Regions from separate parts of the Exiguobacterium sp. UBA6309 genome, predicted to be linked through region 4. Evidence: riboswitches for the same ligand, from Rfam matches in the RefSeq annotation. Region 4 holds a riboswitch; each other region holds the start of a gene.
What was found. Region 4 has a riboswitch for S-adenosylmethionine ahead of B3M90_RS01115 (Na+/H+ antiporter NhaC family protein). Riboswitches for the same ligand answer to the same signal wherever they lie in the genome.
Positions count from the first base shown of each region.

Region 1: linked by a shared signal. The riboswitch ahead of B3M90_RS12835 (alpha/beta hydrolase) and the one ahead of B3M90_RS01115 (Na+/H+ antiporter NhaC family protein) in region 4 are both predicted to bind S-adenosylmethionine.
Region 2: linked by a shared signal. The riboswitch ahead of B3M90_RS05835 (amino acid permease) and the one ahead of B3M90_RS01115 (Na+/H+ antiporter NhaC family protein) in region 4 are both predicted to bind S-adenosylmethionine.
Region 3: linked by a shared signal. The riboswitch ahead of metK (methionine adenosyltransferase) and the one ahead of B3M90_RS01115 (Na+/H+ antiporter NhaC family protein) in region 4 are both predicted to bind S-adenosylmethionine.

Region 1 is NZ_DJTL01000037.1:47-4,769, forward strand. It holds partial or broken gene B3M90_RS12825 (methionine ABC transporter permease) at 1-429, opposite strand, end outside; gene B3M90_RS12830 (methionine ABC transporter ATP-binding protein) at 419-1,447, opposite strand; SAM riboswitch class I at 1,534-1,637, opposite strand; SAM riboswitch class I at 1,887-1,988, shown strand; gene B3M90_RS12835 (alpha/beta hydrolase) at 2,056-2,814, shown strand; gene B3M90_RS12840 (thymidine kinase) at 2,895-3,509, opposite strand; gene B3M90_RS12845 (DedA family protein) at 3,693-4,343, shown strand; gene B3M90_RS12850 (type B 50S ribosomal protein L31) at 4,379-4,624, opposite strand; gene rho (transcription termination factor Rho) at 4,716-4,723, opposite strand, start outside.
Region 2 is NZ_DJTL01000020.1:67,982-72,704, forward strand. It holds gene B3M90_RS05825 (ketopantoate reductase family protein) at 1-776, shown strand, start outside; gene B3M90_RS05830 (polysaccharide pyruvyl transferase family protein) at 982-2,448, shown strand; SAM riboswitch class I at 2,557-2,658, shown strand; gene B3M90_RS05835 (amino acid permease) at 2,736-4,139, shown strand; gene mmuM (homocysteine S-methyltransferase) at 4,114-4,723, shown strand, end outside.
Region 3 is NZ_DJTL01000025.1:251,646-256,368, forward strand. It holds gene B3M90_RS07735 (serine aminopeptidase domain-containing protein) at 1-316, opposite strand, end outside; gene B3M90_RS07740 (GNAT family N-acetyltransferase) at 395-883, opposite strand; gene metK (methionine adenosyltransferase) at 1,021-2,229, opposite strand; SAM riboswitch class I at 2,358-2,484, opposite strand; gene pckA (phosphoenolpyruvate carboxykinase (ATP)) at 2,719-4,287, shown strand; gene B3M90_RS07755 (EAL and HDOD domain-containing protein) at 4,314-4,723, opposite strand, start outside.
Region 4 is NZ_DJTL01000008.1:18,918-23,640, forward strand. It holds gene B3M90_RS01105 (aldo/keto reductase) at 1-716, opposite strand, end outside; gene B3M90_RS01110 (hypothetical protein) at 876-1,079, shown strand; gene B3M90_RS01115 (Na+/H+ antiporter NhaC family protein) at 1,119-2,429, opposite strand; SAM riboswitch class I at 2,511-2,615, opposite strand; gene B3M90_RS01120 (metal ABC transporter solute-binding protein, Zn/Mn family) at 2,685-3,653, opposite strand; gene B3M90_RS01125 (alpha/beta hydrolase) at 3,823-4,723, shown strand, end outside.

The sequences.
Region 1 (4,723 bases), on a different contig from region 4:
ACCGAGTGCTTCCGGCAGAAGGAAGCGGAAAATCGTTTGGAATGGCGTCGCCCCCATCGCTTCTGCTGCCTCAAGGACACCTTTGTCGACTTCAAGTAAGGAACTCTCGATCAGCCGTGCCATATACGGGGCGGCATAAAAGACGAGTGGAACGATGGCGGCTTCTGTTCCGATCGACGTCTGGACGATCAACCGTGTCAACGGGATGATCGCAACAAGTAAGATGATGAACGGAATCGAGCGGAAAATATTGACGATACTGTTGAAGAACGTGAACAACGGAACATTTTCAAGTAACGCTCCTTTTCGCGTGACGACAAGCAGGATACCGAGTGGTAAGCCGATCAAGGTCGAGAACAAGAGCGAAACGGATACCATCGTCATCGTCTGCAAGAATGCTGTCCAGATATCACTGTAGTTAACTAGCATCAGCGAGCACCTCCTCAACGGTTACCTGCGCCTGATCGATGTACTGTAACGTTCGTTTCACTTCTGTCGTCTCACCGATCAGTTCAACGAGTAATGTGCCGAACGGCGTATCCTGCAACTCCGTGATGCTACCGTGCAGGATATTGACATCGACGTCGAAGCGTTTTGCGACTTGCGATAAGAGTGGTTGTCCGGTGTGATGTCCAAGGAAGTGAATCTTATAGATTGGATTCGCATTCCGGGACTCGATCAACTGACGAATCGACGCTGGAATCTCGTCATGCATGACGGAGCGAACGAAATTTTTCGCTGTCTCAGTCTGCGGGTTTGAAAAGACATCAAAGACCGTTCCTGACTCGATCAACTTTCCAGCTTCAATGACGGCGACCCGGTCGCAAATCTCCCGGATGACGCCCATCTCGTGGGTGATCAAGAGAATCGTTATCCCGTACTCGGCATTGATCCGTTTTAATAACTGAAGAATATGATGTGTCGTTTGGGGATCAAGTGCTGACGTCGCTTCGTCACATAAAAGGACGGAAGGTTGCGTCGCGAGTGCCCGGGCGATACCAACGCGCTGTTTCTGCCCACCCGACAATTGATCCGGATAATGATCTGCTTTGTCCGCGAGATCGACGAATTCGAGTAACTCCGTCACCCGGCGGCGAATTTCGTCTTTCTTGACGCCTGCGAGAACGAGTGGTTTCGCGACATTCGTAAAGACCGTGTTCGCATTCAACAGATTGAAGTGCTGAAAGATCATCCCGATCCGTTGTTTTGCTTGGCGTAACTTTTTCGGAGACAGTTGCGTTAAATCTTCCCCATCGACCGTCACCGTTCCTGACGTCGGTCGTTCTAACAGATTGACGCAGCGGAGCAGTGAACTTTTTCCGGCACCGCTAAAACCGATGACCCCAAAGATTTCACCTTTTTCGATCGTCAGGTCGACACCGTCGAGCGCTGCAATCGTCTGATCTTTCGTGACGTACGTTTTTTTGACTTGATGAAATGCAATCATTCCGTTTTCCCCCTTCGTTCAACAAAAAAGGCCCCTTCTTGAGAAACAAGAAGAGACCTGGATCCGCACAGTGGCAGAATCCACTCCACTCATCTCTCAGACATCTGTCTGATGGAATTGGCACAGTGCTCATAATGAGTCTGTTGCCGAGGTTTCGTAGGGCCAGTCCCTCCACCTCTCTGGATAAGTATTGCGGTATGAAATTCGTATGTGTGTTGTTGTGTTGTTGCTTATGTCGTAAAACTAATTTTTACATTACGGGTCGAACCTTTAAAAGTCAACCAACTTTTCAAAAATAATCCATTTGGCGCATATCGATGGATGAACAAGTTATGAGTTAGCTTACTGAACGGATCATGATTCGTCAAGAACGATTTGACAAGTCATTTTCGGTCGTGCTACCATCGTTTCAATGATTAATCCGACAATTCCAATATGATATTTATCAAGAGTGAACGAGAGACCTGGCTCTATGACTTCACGGCAACCTGCAATCTGTAAGGTGCTCCGACCAGCAAAGCGCGGCTTTGGATGATACGGTGAAAAACTCGTGGGCGTCCAAGCAGTGACGTCGACGAGTTTTTTTCATGAATGGAGGAAAAATAGTAATGATGAACTATCCTGTATTGACTGGTGCTGAAGCATTTTATCTTCAAGGTGGACCGATCGGCATTCTAATCTGTCATGGTTTTAACGCCACTCCGCAGAGTGTCCGGGACGTCGGTGAGGCATTTGCTGCCGAAGGTTTTACCGTCTATGCCCCGCGCTTACGTGGACATGGAACGAACGTCCGCGAGTTTGAACAATCGACTGCTCGATGTTGGAAGCAAAGCCTGCAAGACGGCTATGCACGTTTACAAGAAACATGCGATCAAGTCTTCGTCATCGGTCAATCAATGGGCGCGACGCTCGCACTATCGCTCGCCGCTGACGGGATTCCATTTTCAGGCATCATTACGATCAATGCCGCTCTCTCCGTTCCATCCTATGAAGCACTTTCGTTCGAGGACGGTCCACAGTACTTACCGGAAGGGGCACCGGACATTAAGCGAGCAGCCTTCGAAATCATTTATGACCTCGTTCCGATCCGTTGTGCGTTCGAACTCGTCCGTCTAATGGATGAGACAAAAGGACGCCTCGGATCCATTCTCCTGCCGACATTGATTCTCTACTCGGCGACCGATCACGTCGTTCCGCCGTCGAGCTCGGATTATCTGCACCAGCACATCGGGACGAATGATAAACGAATCTACTGTCTCCTCAACTCGTACCACGTCGCGACCCTCGATCATGATCAGGATTTGATCGTGCGTGAGACGATTCGTTTCATCGAACGCTCGAGTCGTTTCTCACAGGAAACGGGATAAAAAAAACAGCTATTCGTCTTCACTTAGAAGCGAACAGCTGTTACATCAAAGGACGACCATCATCGGTTCGTCTTTTTTGTTTATCCTTTTTGGTGTTGCATCGTTTGGAGCGGCTTCGGCTTTCCTGGCACTTCATGGCAGTGGCGGCACCGTGGCTCATACGATTCTGAAGCGCCGACTAAAATGATCGGATCATCATAGTTCGCTGGTTTTCCATCAATCAAACGTTGTGTCCGGGAAGCCGGATCGCCACATGAGAGACAGATCGCCTGAAGTTTCGTCACAAATTCTGCGCGCGCCAGTAATTCCGGCATCTTGCCAAATGGCTCTGCCCGGAAATCCTGATCGAGTCCTGCACAAATGACGCGTTTTCCGTCTTGCGCAAGTGCTTCGATGACTTGAACGATCTCATCATCAAAGAATTGAACTTCATCAATTCCGACAATTTGTGTTTCTTCCGCTACTGCTGCATAGAGATCACGACTCGTCGCCATTGGAATCGCCACGATGGAATTTCCGATGTGAGAGACGACATGCTCTTCATGGTACCGGTCGTCGATTGCCGGCTTGAATACTTGAACGGGCAGTTTGCCGTACTGTGCCCGTCTGACACGACGAATCAACTCTTCCGATTTCCCGGAAAACATACTACCACAAATTACTTCGATCCAGCCGTACTGATTTATTACATGCATCATCGTCCGACACCGTCCTCTAAAAATAGTCACTTTAACGAGTATAGCTCGAAACGGTATTGAGAAAAAGGGTTGACTTCCGGAAATCAAAATTCATTTTTTCTTTACCTAGAATTTTTGTCCTTTCATTCCAACCTTCATCCATTTCCTGTACACTAAAGAAGAAGATTCTCGCGAAAGAAGGTGTCCCCGATTCCTCATCTCTTACATGACATTCTGCACCAATATGGCGCCCTTGGTCTTTCCGTCCTTCTCGCAGGTGGTATCGTGGGATTGCCGGTTCCTGATGAGACCTTGCTCGTCCTGTCCGGTTTTTGGATGCATCAAGGCAATCTACCGCTGTTCGGTACGATTCTTGCCGCTTACGCTGGCAGTTGCATCGGAATGACGATTAGCTACGTGCTGGGCTTAAAACTCGGCATGCCCCTGTTGCATCGCGTCGGACCAAAGATGCGCATCTCAGAAAAACACATTCTCTCCGCTGAAGCCGGATTTCGTCGTTACGGCAAATCGGTCTTGATCATCGGTTACTACATACCTGGTCTTCGCCAACTCTCTGCCTTTTTTGCAGGTGTTTCAAAAATGCCGTTTCGCATTTTTGCGAGTTACGCGTATACAGGTGCTTTGATTTGGGTCAGTGTGTTCTTGGGCGCCGGCTACTTTGTTGGTCGTCATATCTCGTTCCACAAAGTCGTCGACTACATCTTGGCACATCCAGAAGCCATGCCGTACTTGATCGGGATTGTCGGCGGGATTGCTTTCTCGTTCGTCTTAAAGACGTACCTTACGTACCGTTCGCAATTCAGCCTATACAAAAACAGCCTGCTTCCGTAATGGAGGCAGGCTGCTTTTTAAGAACCGGCAAGTAATTACTTGCGGCCGTATTTTTTGTTGAAGCGATCGACACGACCATCTGCCGCGTTGAACTTTTGACGACCTGTATAGAATGGGTGCGAGTCTGAAGACACATCCACACGGATGAGTGGGTACTCGTTACCATCTTCCCAAGTGATCGTTTCGTTCGAAGAACGAGTAGAACCGCTTAAGAATTTGTACTCAGTCGTTGAATCCATAAATACTACTTTGTTGTAGTTAGGGTGAATTCCTTGTTTCATGGTTGATTTCTCTCCTTCCGCCCTGGTCCATTTGCTGAGCCAGAGTAAGTTACCTTCCTATACTAAACGATTTTTTTACGCGTCGCAATAGTTATTTTT
Region 2 (4,723 bases), on a different contig from region 4:
GTCCTCATGGCGATATCACGATCACGCCTCAGTTAGTGACACGAGACATGCGACCGGATCACGTATTTGATGTCGTTTTGCTTTCGACGAAAGCCTATCACTTAGATGATGTCTTAGAGGATCTTACGCCATTCGTTTCGAACGAGACGTATATCATTCCTTTATTGAATGGCATGCAACATATTCGTCGGTTAACAGAAGTCTTCGGAGAAGAGCGTGTACTGGGCGGTCTTTGCTTCATTGAATCAACACTTGATGCAGAAGGACGCATTTTACAGACGAGTCCGTCACATCGACTGTTGTTCGGCTCACGAACCGGTAAACCAACAGCTCGTTTGCAGGAGATCGCAACACGTTTTGCGAAAGCGAAGGCACCGATGGCGTACTCGATGCATATCATGGATGACATGTGGCAAAAGTATCTTTTCATTTCGACATTTGCGGGTGTGACGACGCTATTTCGTTCAGCGATCGGTTCGATTCGGGAAGAAGCTGTCGGGCGTCAGATGATTGTAGACGTCATGAACGAAGCGAAACAGGCGATGGAAGAACAGGGCGCTGTCTTCAATGACGATACAGAAACGGTGCTATTGAAGCAGATGCATGCGATGGAAGATACGATGAAATCGTCGATGTTGCGCGATATGGAAAAAGGTCAGCCAGTCGAAGTGGAACATTTTTTCAGTGCCTTGTTAGAACCTACTTCGACAGAACGGTTCAGAGCTTTAAAATTAGTCGAAGCAAACTTACGCATGTATCTTAGAACGATTAAATAGTTACATTTTTCTATTTTAGAAAAATAATGGGGTGATGCTAATGTTTCGTTTTGATGACGAAAGACCTGTTTCTCCTAGGAATCGTTGACTTTCGAAATAAAGTTAATCTATCCTTAATGAGATTGAAAAAAAGTGATAATATATTTTTCCGTATTTTTTTCTTAAAAGGACGAATGAAGCAGACGAGAGGGGAAGTTTATCCATTATGAAACGTATTATTATTCGTGCAGGTATGACACCATTCGAACAGTTCGATGCTCCTTATTTGATGAAACATAATTCCATTGGAGGAAACGTTGGAAATCTCATTTATCAATACAGTATCTTTCGGACATTGATGACAGAAGGAACGACGATTACACCGGACTATTACTATTATGATGAAGAACGGGCAGATGAGATCAATGCTAACTTCGATCTCTACGTCATTCCGTTAGCGGACGCATTCCGAAAAGAATTCGTACCGACATTGCGGAAGTACACACGCCTTATCAAGAAATTAAAAATTCCAGTCGTCGTCATCGGTGTAGGCTTACATGCACCGTTTGAACCAGATCTAGACGGCGGATTCCCGTTCGATGAAGATGTCAAAGCATTCGTCAGTGCTGTTCTTGAGCGCTCAAGCATGCTTGGTCTTCGTGGGGAAATCACGTCGAAATACTTGACGCGTCTCGGTTTCCGCGAAGGCATTGATCATCGTGTCATCGGATGTCCTTCGATGTACGCGTTTGGTCGCGACTTACATATTCGTGAAACGAACATTACGCCCGAGTCGATGATTACGGTCAACTCGTCACGTTTAGCACCACAAAATGTTCTTGATTTCATTACGCGCGGAATGGAAGAGTATCCGAATCATTACTTCATTCCCCAATGGATGAAGGAACTGAAATTGACGTATACAGGAACGCATCCGATCGCAGATTTGTCCGTGACGAACTATCCGGTGAAGATGTCGGATCCTGCTTACATGAACGATCGTGTTCGTTTCTTCTTGAACGCACAAACATGGTTCGATTTCATCGGGCAGGCAGACCTCAGTTTTGGTGCGCGCTTGCATGGAAATATCACAGCAACGCTTGCGGGTACGCCGAGTATCCTCATTCCAAAGGATGCACGAATGCGCGAACTAACGGATTATCATCAGTTGACGCATATTTGGGCGAACGACATCAAAGCGGATACACAATTATCCGACGTCGTAGCCAATGCTGATTTCCAAAGTCCGGCACGTGTTCAAGCACGTAACTTCGACAACTTCGTTGATTTCTTGAACGTGAATGATCTTGAACACATTTACCAAGAGACGAATTATCCTGAGAATGTGCCGTTTGACCGTCAAATGGCGCAAGCGGAACTACTTCCACCGGTTCAACCGATTTCTGGCGTGAGTCTCGAAGAAGCAGTCGCCCGTTTCGAACGGTTCTTCCCGGAACAAGAGAAGAAGATCGCGGATGCGCAAAAACAGGCAAAAGCGCAATTGGCCGAAAAAGATAAGAAAATCAAAGCATTGCAGAAACAGACAACGACGACTCAAAAAGATCAAGAAATTGCGGCACTCAAAGCACAACTTGCTGCTCAAACGAAGAAAATGAAGCATCAGCAAGGAACATTGAACCGGAAAGCGGTTCGGGCAGCCTTAAAAACAGCGGATTTATTTGCTAAAAAATAAAACGTTCTAACATTCCGGATCATTACGATACGGAATGTTTTTTGGTAGGAGTATTCTGAATTGCGTTGACAATTCGGAAAAGACTTGATAGGGTTAGGAACAATTACATACTTATCCAGAGAGGTGGAGGGACTGGCCCTATGAAACCTCAGCAACAGGTCGAAAGATACTGTGCTAATTCCTGCGGGTGTTGCACCCGATCGATAAGATTTCCGAATTGTCGACCGACGCATCCGTGAGGATGCGTTTTTTGTTTGAAATAGGTGGAACGAGGAGGAAATGGATTCATGAAAACGAGCGGAGCGTTTCGACGCAAGATGGAATCACGTCATCTGATCATGCTGTCGTTAGGAGGCGTCATTGGAACAGGATTATTTTTAAGTACAGGTTATACGTTGGAACAAGCGGGACGTGTCGGAACGATTTTGTCGTATTTAATCGGAGCCGTCGTCGTCTACTTAGTCATGTTAAGTCTTGGCGAACTCGCTGTACACATGCCGGAAACCGGATCATTCCATAAGTACGCAACAAATTATATCGGACCCGGTACCGGTTATACGGTGGCCTGGCTCTACTGGCTGACGTGGACGGTCGCCCTTGGTTCAGAATTCACGGCAGCAGGCATTTTAATGCAACGTTGGTTCCCGTCGATTCCAGTCTGGGTGTTCAGTGCATTATTCGCTGCGATGATCCTTGGTATCAACGTCTTGAAGGTCCGCGTATTTGCTGAAGTCGAGTTTTGGTTCTCCGCCATTAAGGTCGTAACGATCATTGCTTTCATTTTACTTGGTGCGGGAGCCATCGTTGGCTTCATCCCATTACAAGATGGTAGCCCAGCACCATTCTTTTCTTCCTTAACGGAAGGAGGATTGTTTCCAAATGGGGCATTTGCGATCTTCATGACGATGCTTGCCGTGAACTTTGCTTACTCAGGAACGGAATTGATCGGCGTCGCAGCGGGTGAAGCGGTCGATCCGAAGCGGACGATTCCGCTTGCGATCCGAACAACGATTTTGCGACTCGTCCTCTTTTTCGTCGGTACGATCATCGTATTAGCCGTCTTATTGCCAACGGAAGGGAAGGGCGTGCTCGAAAGTCCATTCGTTGCGGTGTTTGAACGAATCGGGATTCCGTATGCGGCAGACGTGATGAACTTCGTCATTCTGACAGCGATCTTATCGGCAGCGAACTCTGGGCTTTACGCTGCCTCCCGGATGCTTTGGTCGCTTGCGAACGAACGCATGATTCCGCGCTTCTTCGCCCAGGTGACACCAAGTGGGGTTCCACTTCGAGCTGTATTGTTCAGCATGCTTGGCGGAGGACTTGCTTTGCTTTCTAGCATCTATGCAGCAGGAAGTGTCTATATCGCGCTCGTCTCGATTTCCGGTCTTGCTGTTGTCGTCGTCTGGATGAGTATCAGCGTTGCGCAGTATCGCTTCCGGAAACAATTCCTCCGCGAAGGGCATATGGTCGACGAATTGGTCTATCGTACACCACTCTTTCCATTGGTACCGATCGCCGCTTTCGTCGTCTGTTCGATTTCCCTGATTGGTATCGGATTTGATCCGACGCAACGAGTCGCCTTGTATTGCGGTATCCCATTCATCGTGATCTGTTATGTCGTTCATGCGTTCACGAATTCTTCTCAGAAACGGAGTGTTGAAGATGTCCCGAATCAAAAATCCAGTTGACCAACGATTACAGGAAGTTCCTTTTCTTATTTTAGATGGTGCCCTTGCGACCGAACTCGAACAAAAGGGATTCGACCTGAACGATCCACTTTGGTCGGCACGCCTCTTAATTGAAGCACCGGAACAGATTGAGCGTGTCCATCACGATTACTTTGAAGTGGGCGCCGATGTTGCGATCACCTCAAGCTATCAAGCAAGTATCGAAGGATTCAAGCAACGTCACATCACGACCGAGGAAGCACAAGCGTTAATTCGACAAACGGTTACCTTAGCGCAAGATGCACGGACGCGTAGCGGAAAGAGTGCCGCATTGATCGCGGGATCAGTTGGTCCTTATGGTGCCTACTTAGCAGATGGTTCTGAGTATCGCGGTCATTATGGTGTGTCAGCAGATGTGCTAGAAGCCTTCCACAGACCACGCATCGAAGCATTGATTGAAGCGGGGGCTGATCTGTTGGCATTCGAGACAATTCCGTCGCTTGAGGAAGCTGTCGTGTTGTTCGGGATTCTCGAAGCGTTCCCGGAAGTATCTGCTTGGCTGACGTTCTCGCTTCAAGATGCGACGCACATTAGTGAAGGAACGG
Region 3 (4,723 bases), on a different contig from region 4:
TCGACGGATGCCAATCAAACAATGGTGAAACGAATGCAAGACTTGCGACTGGTAGTTCATATTCTTGCAATAGACGATTGACGACGAGTGCGCCCATGCTACAGGCGATGATATGAATCGGTAGCTTTCGTTTTCCTGCTTCGCGTAATGCTTCTTTTAACAGTTGACCGTGCTCTTCAAACGAAATGCGACGTGGTGCGTCGACGAGTAACACTTCATACTCTCTTTCGAGTACTCGAATCAAAGCTTCACTCGGACGGGCACGCAGTTGTAACGGATAGACTAATACGATGATTCCTGTTGGTTGTTCAACCACAAACTCACCTCTTCACTTCATAATTCCTTTTCACGATACCTTATTTCAAACGCAAACGAAACCGTCCCGAGACGGATTTCACGAGGCAACATGGCGAAGACGAACGACTGATTCCGCTTGCCCAAACACTTCTTCCGTCATCTCACTAAGTTCTTCAAAACCAAATGAGGTCAGGAATTGACGCGCTTTATAGTTACGTGCTTCCACGTAGACTTCGAGTGGGACGGCTCCTTGTCGTTCGAGTTCACGAATCAGACGTCTTCCGATTCCGTTTTGCTGATATTCCGGCAGGACGTAAAGCCGAATGATCTCCCATGTTCCTTCGACATCAACAGCATGAATGAAACCGACGATTTCCTCGTCGATGATTCCGACATAAAAATACTCTCCCCGTGCTTCTTCCGCTGTCAGGATCGCACGAACGACTTCTTCTTGCGGATACGCCTCCTGCACGAAATGCGCTTTCGAACGTTCGGAATAGATTTCTTCATACGTATCCATCCAAGATGTGATAGCAATGTCATGAATACGTCCTGCATCAGCTGGAATAGCTTCGCGTATTTCCATAATCGGAACCCCCCTTTATACTCATACAAATCGACTCATGTACTTTTACCCTTTTCTAGAAAAAACATTCGTTTCCTGCAAAGTTCCGCGGAAACAAAAAAGCCCGAAAACCCAAGTAGGATTTCCGGACTTTTTGATTATGCGAAACGTTTTGCTTGTTCTTCAAGAACTGCTGCTTTATCTGTTTGCTCCCATGGAAGCTCAACATCTGTACGACCGAAGTGACCGTATGCAGCTGTTTGACGATAGATCGGACGACGGAGATCAAGCATGTTGATGATTCCAGCCGGACGAAGATCGAAGTTTTCAGCAACCAATTCGACGAGTTGTGTTTCAGGAAGTTTTCCTGTGCCGAATGTATCAACCGCGATTGATACTGGGTGTGCGACACCGATTGCGTAAGCGAGTTGAACTTCTGCTTTGTCTGCAAGACCTGCAGCAACGAGGTTCTTCGCGACGTAACGTGCTGCGTATGCAGCTGAACGGTCGACTTTTGTTGGATCTTTACCTGAGAATGCTCCACCGCCGTGGCGTGCGTATCCACCATACGTATCAACGATGATCTTACGACCAGTCAATCCAGCATCTCCTTGTGGTCCGCCAATGACGAAACGACCAGTTGGGTTGATGAAGAATTTCGTTGCTGCGTCGATGTATTCAGCCGGGATGACTGGTGTGATGACGTGTTCTTTTAAATCAGCTTGGATTTGCTCAAGCGTAACTTCTTCCGCATGTTGTGTCGAGATGACGATCGTATCGACACGAACCGGCTCGTTGTTCTCGTTGTATTCGACCGTGACTTGTGTTTTTCCGTCCGGACGAAGGTAGTCGAGTTGACCGTTTTTACGCACTTCTGCCAAACGGCGTGCGAGACGGTGCGAAAGCGAAATTGGAAGTGGCATGAGTTCTGGTGTTTCTTTCGTTGCGTAACCGAACATAAGACCTTGGTCTCCTGCACCGATTGCATCGATTTCTGCATCAGACATGCTACCTTCACGTGCTTCAAGCGCTTGGTCGACACCAAGAGCGATATCTGCTGATTGCTCATCGATCGATGTCAATACAGCACATGTATCCGCATCGAAACCGTATTTCGCGCGTGTGTAGCCGATTTCACGAATCGTTTCACGAACGACTTTTGGAATGTCGACGTAAGTGGATGTCGTGATCTCACCTGCAACGAGAACGAGACCTGTTGTAACAGAAGTTTCTGCCGCAACACGTGCGTTTGGATCCGCTGCAAGAATCGCATCGAGGATTGAATCCGAAATTTGGTCACAGATTTTATCTGGATGACCTTCAGTGACTGACTCCGACGTGAATAGTCGGCGATTAAGGTTTGTCATGTATGACCCTCCCAAAAAAGAATTTGACGGTGTACTCATTTCCCCTAGTTGAGTGGGACGGTAAAATGAAAAAAACCTTTCCAAGTCCAAAAAATGGTCAGGGAAAGGTTGTGCGTTCTTCCTTTACCCTCTTATCGTTCGAAGTGTTTACTTCGCTTCAGGAGAGCACCTTTTCCCTCATTAATATATGAATTAATGTAGGACGGTTGCCGGGTTTCTTCGGGCCTTGTTCCCTCCACCTGCTCAGAATAAGAGTATCCGTTACGAATTACATGATATAAAGTTGTACCTACTCTGTCAAGCAAGGTTTCAAATTCTAGTCGAAACTTTTTAAAAGAGATGTTAAACTATTAATGCTGAAAGCGTTTCCAGATAAATAGAAATCAGCACCAGAAAATGATTGCGCTCTCTTTAGTATGTCATATATAATAAATGTGTCATACTAAATTCAGTGAGCCAAAACCAACGTAGGGGAAAGGTGGGGTCAGGATGCCGATGACGGTCCTGAATATCGAAGAACTACTCAAGAAAGAGCATGTGTTCAAACAACTATCTGTTGCTGAACTTGTCGAACATGCGATTCGAAACGAAGAAGGTGTCCTTACTGAGAACGGCGCACTATCTGTAGAAACGGGGAAATTTACAGGTCGTTCACCAAAAGATAAGTTCATCGTCCGTGATTCTTCCTGCGAGTCTCACATTGATTGGGGTCATGTTAACCAACCGATGGATGGAGACAAATTTGAACAATTGTTACAAAAGGTTCTTCGTTACATGAACGAAGCCGATCAGCTCTACTACACAGAAGCTGCTGCTGGGGCAGATACGCACTTCACCCTTCCGGTTCGTGTGCTCACACAATACGCTTGGCATAACCTGTTTGCCAAACAACTCTTTTTACGCGAGTATCCTGAAGTGGCTGCCTTCGAACCGTTCACGGTCGTCTACGCGCCACATTTCAAAGCAGATCCTACCGTTGACGGAACGAATTCCGAGACATTCATCGCCATGTCGTTTGAACACCGGATCGTCTTGATCGGCGGAACCGAATATGCGGGCGAAATCAAAAAATCGATTTTTTCCGTCATGAACTACCTCTTACCACAAGAAAATGTCCTTTCGATGCACTGTTCAGCAAACGTCGGACACGAAGGCGACGTCGCCTTGTTCTTCGGTCTATCCGGTACTGGTAAGACCACCCTGTCAGCAGACGATAGCCGTCAATTGATCGGTGACGATGAGCATGGTTGGTCGCATGACGGCGTCTTCAACATTGAAGGTGGATGTTATGCGAAGACGGTCAATCTGTCACGCGAAAAAGAACCGCAAATTTTTGATGCGATCCGTTTCGGAACTGTCCTTGAAAACGTCGTGCTCGATGAATCTCGTCATCCTGATTACGATGACACATCGTTGACTGAAAATACACGTGCTGCTTATCCGATCACAGCGATCGATAACATCGCTGTCCCATCACGGGCTGGTCATCCGAAGACGATTGTCTTCTTGACGGCTGATGCGTATGGCGTCTTGCCTCCGATCAGTAAGTTGACGAAAGAACAAGCGATGTATCATTTCCTATCAGGTTATACATCAAAACTTGCTGGAACAGAGCGTGGTATCACGGAACCGGAAGCAACGTTCTCGACATGCTTCGGTTCACCGTTTCTTCCACTGATACCTGAAAAGTATGCGACGATGCTCGGAGAACTGATTGATCGTCACGGTGTGACCGTTTATCTCGTCAACACAGGCTGGACAGGCGGTGCTTACGGGACAGGTAGTCGAATGAAGCTATCGTATACACGGACGATGGTCAACGCTGCCGTCAACGGAACACTTGCAACGATTCCAACAGAAGAGCACCCAATTTTCGGACTTCATATGCCACTTGAAGTTCCTGGTGTTCCAAGTGAATTACTCAATCCGGTACGCGTCTGGTCAAATCCTGACGAATACAACACACAAGCGCGTTCGCTTGCTGAGAAATTCCAACATAATTTCCTTCGTTTCGAAAGTGCGACGGATGCGATCAAGTCAGCAGGTCCATGTCTATAAAAAAAGAGCCTCAGGGCTCTTTTTTTTTATAGAATGGCATCTGTCTCTTCTTGAAGATGCATCTCTTTTTGCATAAGCCACTCCTGACTTTCCGTCAGTAACGCATATGCTCGCGGAAGTGATACACCTAACCGTTGACTGAGCAATTCGAACTGTTCGAAATCACCGCGATCTGCGCTGATCGCAAGCACTAGACAATCCCGGAACGGATGGTCTTTTCCTTGGAGGACAATCTTCAAGGATTCCTCGATTGGCAATTGATCGATGATGTCGTCAATATCAACGGACAATAACGCATCGATATGCGATAACAAGCCGATCATATAGGCACTCTCTTGTTGCAGCGTCCTTGTTTCTGTTGCAAACAACTCACAGAGCTTTGCGCAATGTAAGGAAGATCGCAGCAACTCATTCGACCATTCATAAGGACTTGCGA
Region 4 (4,723 bases):
ACGTCGAAGTTTTCCGCAATGCGTGCTGGAGTAACAGATTTTGGAAGAGCAACGATACCGTTGTCGAGGTGCCAGCGCAAGACGACTTGTGAAGGTGTCTTACCATGCTTCTCTGCGATTTCCTTGAAATCATTGATTTCAAGGAATTTCCCTTGCATGAGTGGACTCCATGCTTCGACTTGGATGTTGTGATCTTGCAAGTATTCGTGCAGTTCGTGTTGCGGCAATTGTGGATGCAATTCGACTTGGTTGATCATTGGTGCCATCAAGCCCTCTTCTGCCAATGTATCGAGGTGATGTTCCTTGAAGTTCGAGACACCGATCGCTTTGATCTTGCCTGCTTCATACAGTTCAACCATTGCTTTCCACGCTTCGATATAGCCTTCGACTGGCCAGTGGATCAGGTAGAGGTCAAGGTAGTCTGTTTCGAGACGTTCGAGCGATTCTGCGAATGCTTCCTTCGTCCGACCGGCACGAATATCATCGTTCCAGACTTTCGACGTTAAGAAGAGATCCTCACGTTTCACGCCGCTTTCTTTGATTCCTTTTGCGACACCGCGCTCGTTTTTATAGACAGCAGCTGTATCGATATGACGATAGCCGACACGTAGTGCTTCAGCAACAGCAGCGGGTGCTTCTGTTTCTTCGTCTACTTGCCAGACACCGAATCCGATTTGGGGAATCGTAATACCGTTTGAAAGTTTTGCGTATTGCATGTGTTACTCCTCCTCATAAAACGTAGTTTAGATTTGCTCGTTTAGTTTAGCACGAACGAACAAAACCGTCCGTTTCCATGCTCATGGAGGAATAGAATGGGTTAAAATAAAAGAGAATTCATCACATCTGACTGTATGTCAGAAAGAGGGGGAGAAAGGATGGCTCAAAAGAATAAAAAGCTATCAAAGGGAGCTTGGCTTAGTATTAGTGCCTTGTTGGTCACGCAAGCAGTTAGCCTATTTTTCAGTGCACGAAAATCAGGACGTAACCCGTGGGTATGGGGAGGCGCGGGACTCCTTCAGTTTCCACTTCCAGCAATCGCGTATTTGATTTTAGAACGACAAGCGAAGCAGAAAAAATAATGAAACAGGTCCGATCACCATGATCGGACCTGTCGTTGGTTAAGAAGAGATTTTTTCCTGTTGAGCAACGGATTTCTTCGGACGTGGGAAACCAAAGATGATGGCAATCGATCCACAGACGAAGAGCAGGAACGGATAGAACAGATACGGAATCAGTTCCGGTGAAGCCGTCTTCGTCAACTCTGCTGCGATCAAGAGTTGTGCCCCATACGGAATGATACCTTGAATCCCACAAGAGAAGATATCAAGAATACTCGCTGATTTCTTGCGATCGATTTCATACGTATCGGCGATTTCAGCCGCGAGTGGTCCAGCGACAAGAATCGAGATCGTATTGTTCGCCGTTGCGAGGTTCGTTGCACTGACGAGTGCCGCCATACTGAATTCGGCACCGCGACGCTGTGAAATCTTGCGCGTCAACGTCTCCTTCAAGTAGGCGATTCCACCGTTGAACGTAATCAAACTGACGAGACCACCCATGAGGAGCGTCAAGATTGAAATCTCTGCCATGCCCATCATTCCTTTTGACATCGAAAGGACGAACCCACTTAAACCGAAGCTACCGTCAATCATACCGATGATGCCAGTGAGCAATGTACCACCGACGAGAACGAGGATGACGTTAACACCAAATAGTGCAAGGACGATGACGGCGAGATATGGAATCAATTTGTAGAACTCGAATGCTTTAGCCGTTACCGCATCGCCAGAACCAGAAACGAATGCGAGTAAGATGACCGTCAAGATGGCAGCCGGGAGAACGATCATGAAGTTCGTTCGGAACTTATCACGCATGTTCGTTTTTTGCGTTCGAACGGCAGCGATCGTCGTATCTGAGATGAACGACAAGTTATCGCCGAACATCGAACCCCCAACGACTGACGCTGCTGCGATTGCGACGTTGATGCCTGTTGCTTCATGAATACCGAAGGCGATCGGTGCGAGTGCAGCAATCGTTCCAGTCGAAGTTCCCATTGCCATCGAGATGAAGGCAGCGATGACGAACAGACCGCTCATCAGGAGTGACGGAGGTAGGAACGTTAAGGCAGCATTGACGGTCGCATCAATGGCGCCGATTGCTTCTGCCGTTCCAGAGAACGTACCGGCTAATAAGAAGATGAAGACCATAATCATGATATCGGGATTTCCGGCACCGGTTGCGATTCGTTCAACCGTTTGATTAATCGATCCTTTCGTCGTGATTGCAGCAAAGATCAGCGCGATCAAAGCAGCGATAAGAATCGGGAATTTGTAAAAGTCGTCATAGAAGATGCCGGCTCCGATGAAGAGGACCAGAAATACGACGAGGGGAAGCAGTGCCCATTTGTTAGGCGTGATCATTTCATTCATTGTTGACACCTCGTTTCTCAAAGATACAAAAAAAGACCCCTTCGCAAGAAAGAAGGAGGTCTTTATGAAATAAAGACGCTCTTCTTATCTCTCAAGCTTTCGCTTGCTGGATTTGGCACAGTACGAATCAAATCGTCCGCTGCCGAAACATCATTGGGCCAGTCCCTCCGTTTCTCGCGATAAAAAGAAGTCATTCAATTGTTGTAAAACACGTTTCTTACCGTACCGCATTGAGTAACGCGTGTCAACTGTACTTTACTGAAGTGCCTGTTCTAACGTCTGGACGTTTTCTTCCATCAACTTAAAATACGAGCTGTTTTGCTGCGATTTCGTCACCGACTCGAGGTTATGGATCGTCACGGATTTAGCTCCGATTTCTTTTTGGATGACACGCGCAACCTTTGGTGAAACCGTTTCTTCGAACGCGACGTATTTCAAATCATGCATCCGCGCTTCTTTCACTAAAGCAGCCAGTTGCTTTTGTGAGGGTTCATCGGAAGGGGAAATTCCGGCGATTGGAAGCTGCGTGAAACCATATCGTTCGGCGAGGTAACCGTAAGCTGCATGTGTGACGAGAAGTTCTTTTTTTGATCCGTCAGCGACGGCTTGCTTGAACTCTTTATCGAGTGCGTCAGCCTGCTGATCGAACGCTTTCAAGTTTTTTTCGAATGTTGCTTTGTCTTTTGGTACTTCTTTTGATAAGGCGACTGTGATAGAACGTGCCATTGCTTTGGCGTTGACAGGATCAAGCCAGACGTGTGGATCGTATTTTCCATGATCGTGTCCTTCCTCTTCGTGCGCCTGCTCATCTTCTGTATGTCCCTCTTCTTCATGTGCGTGAAGCGTAGCATCCGATTCCAGCAAAGTGACATCCTTACTCGTCTCGATGAACCGGACGTCCGTGCCTTTTAGACTCTCTTGGATTTTTTTTGAATAGGGTTCAAGTGTCGTACCCGTCAAAAGGAAAAGGTCACCTTTGGCAATCTCAGTGAGTTGCTTTGACGTCGGTTCATAGGAGTGCGGATCTGCTCCAGGTGGGACGATCATCTTGACGTTGACTTGATTACCACCGATTTCACGGGCAATGGCAGCTGTTGCGAACGTCGATGTATAGATTTCCGTCTTTTTATCATCTGAAGTCGATGAATCGGTGTTTGATCCACAAGCTGCGAGGATACTTGCGCTCGCGAATGCGACCGTTAAAGCAGGAATGATTTTTTTCATTATATGTTACCTCCGTTATTAAAACGTAATTATTCCGATTTGGACTTTTTCACTATAGCGGAACGTTTGAGAAGCGTCAAGTACGAATACCGAGACGTTCGACTTCTTTTAAAACGGGGTAAAAGGATAATAAAGTGAAGGAATTGGTACGTCTTTTGGAGGTGATCAAGTGAAACGTGAAACTGCATGGCTAATGGGGGGAGCTGCACTACTAACGACGGCAGCTGCGGGAGCAAGTATCTGGAACAATTACGGTGCATTACTTCGATGGACTGAACCCGCCTTGCCAATCACAGAAAAACAACTCGCATCGCGGACACTCACTTACAAACAAGTGGGAGACCGTACCTTACAACTCGATCTCTATTATCCGCCGGGGGAAGGACCGTTTCCGGTCGCGATCTACGCGCACGGTGGCGCATTCGTTCGTGGAGAGCGCGAGGATCTGTTCTGTTTTAGCCCGATCGTTGATCGCCTGCTTGAACTTGGGGTTGCTGTTTGTAGTATCGATTATCGTCTGTTTGAAGAAGGCAGTTATTTTCCGGATAATCTCGAAGATGTACGGGATGCCTTATGCTTTTTGAACAAAGAAGCAGATGATCTTCGCATTTTAAGAGGACGGATGATGGTATGGGGAGACTCAGCCGGAGCTGCACTCATGCTGACGACGGCACTTGCCCCATCTGCTTTCGTTGGTGAGCGAGATGAACGACACATGCCATTGATTAGTGGTGTCATTGCCTTATATCCACCGACGAATTTTTTATTGTTTACTTTCATTCAGACCTGGATCGCTCACATTAAGTTTTATAAAGGTGGACGGGAAGAATGGCGCAAGCTCATGACCCACGTTTCACCTGTGACGCATCTCTCGTCAGACGCCCCACCGATCATGCTCCTGCATGGCAAAAAAGATCCAATCGTTCCGTTTTCCCAAGCTCTTCACTTCGTTGAAAAAGGAGCCGATGTCGGAGCTGATGTCCGTTTGTTTTCTTTTCCGAACGGTACCCACTCACTTGCTAGTTTTGCACAGACCGAAAATCCATTGAAAATTGAACGACTTCTCGAAC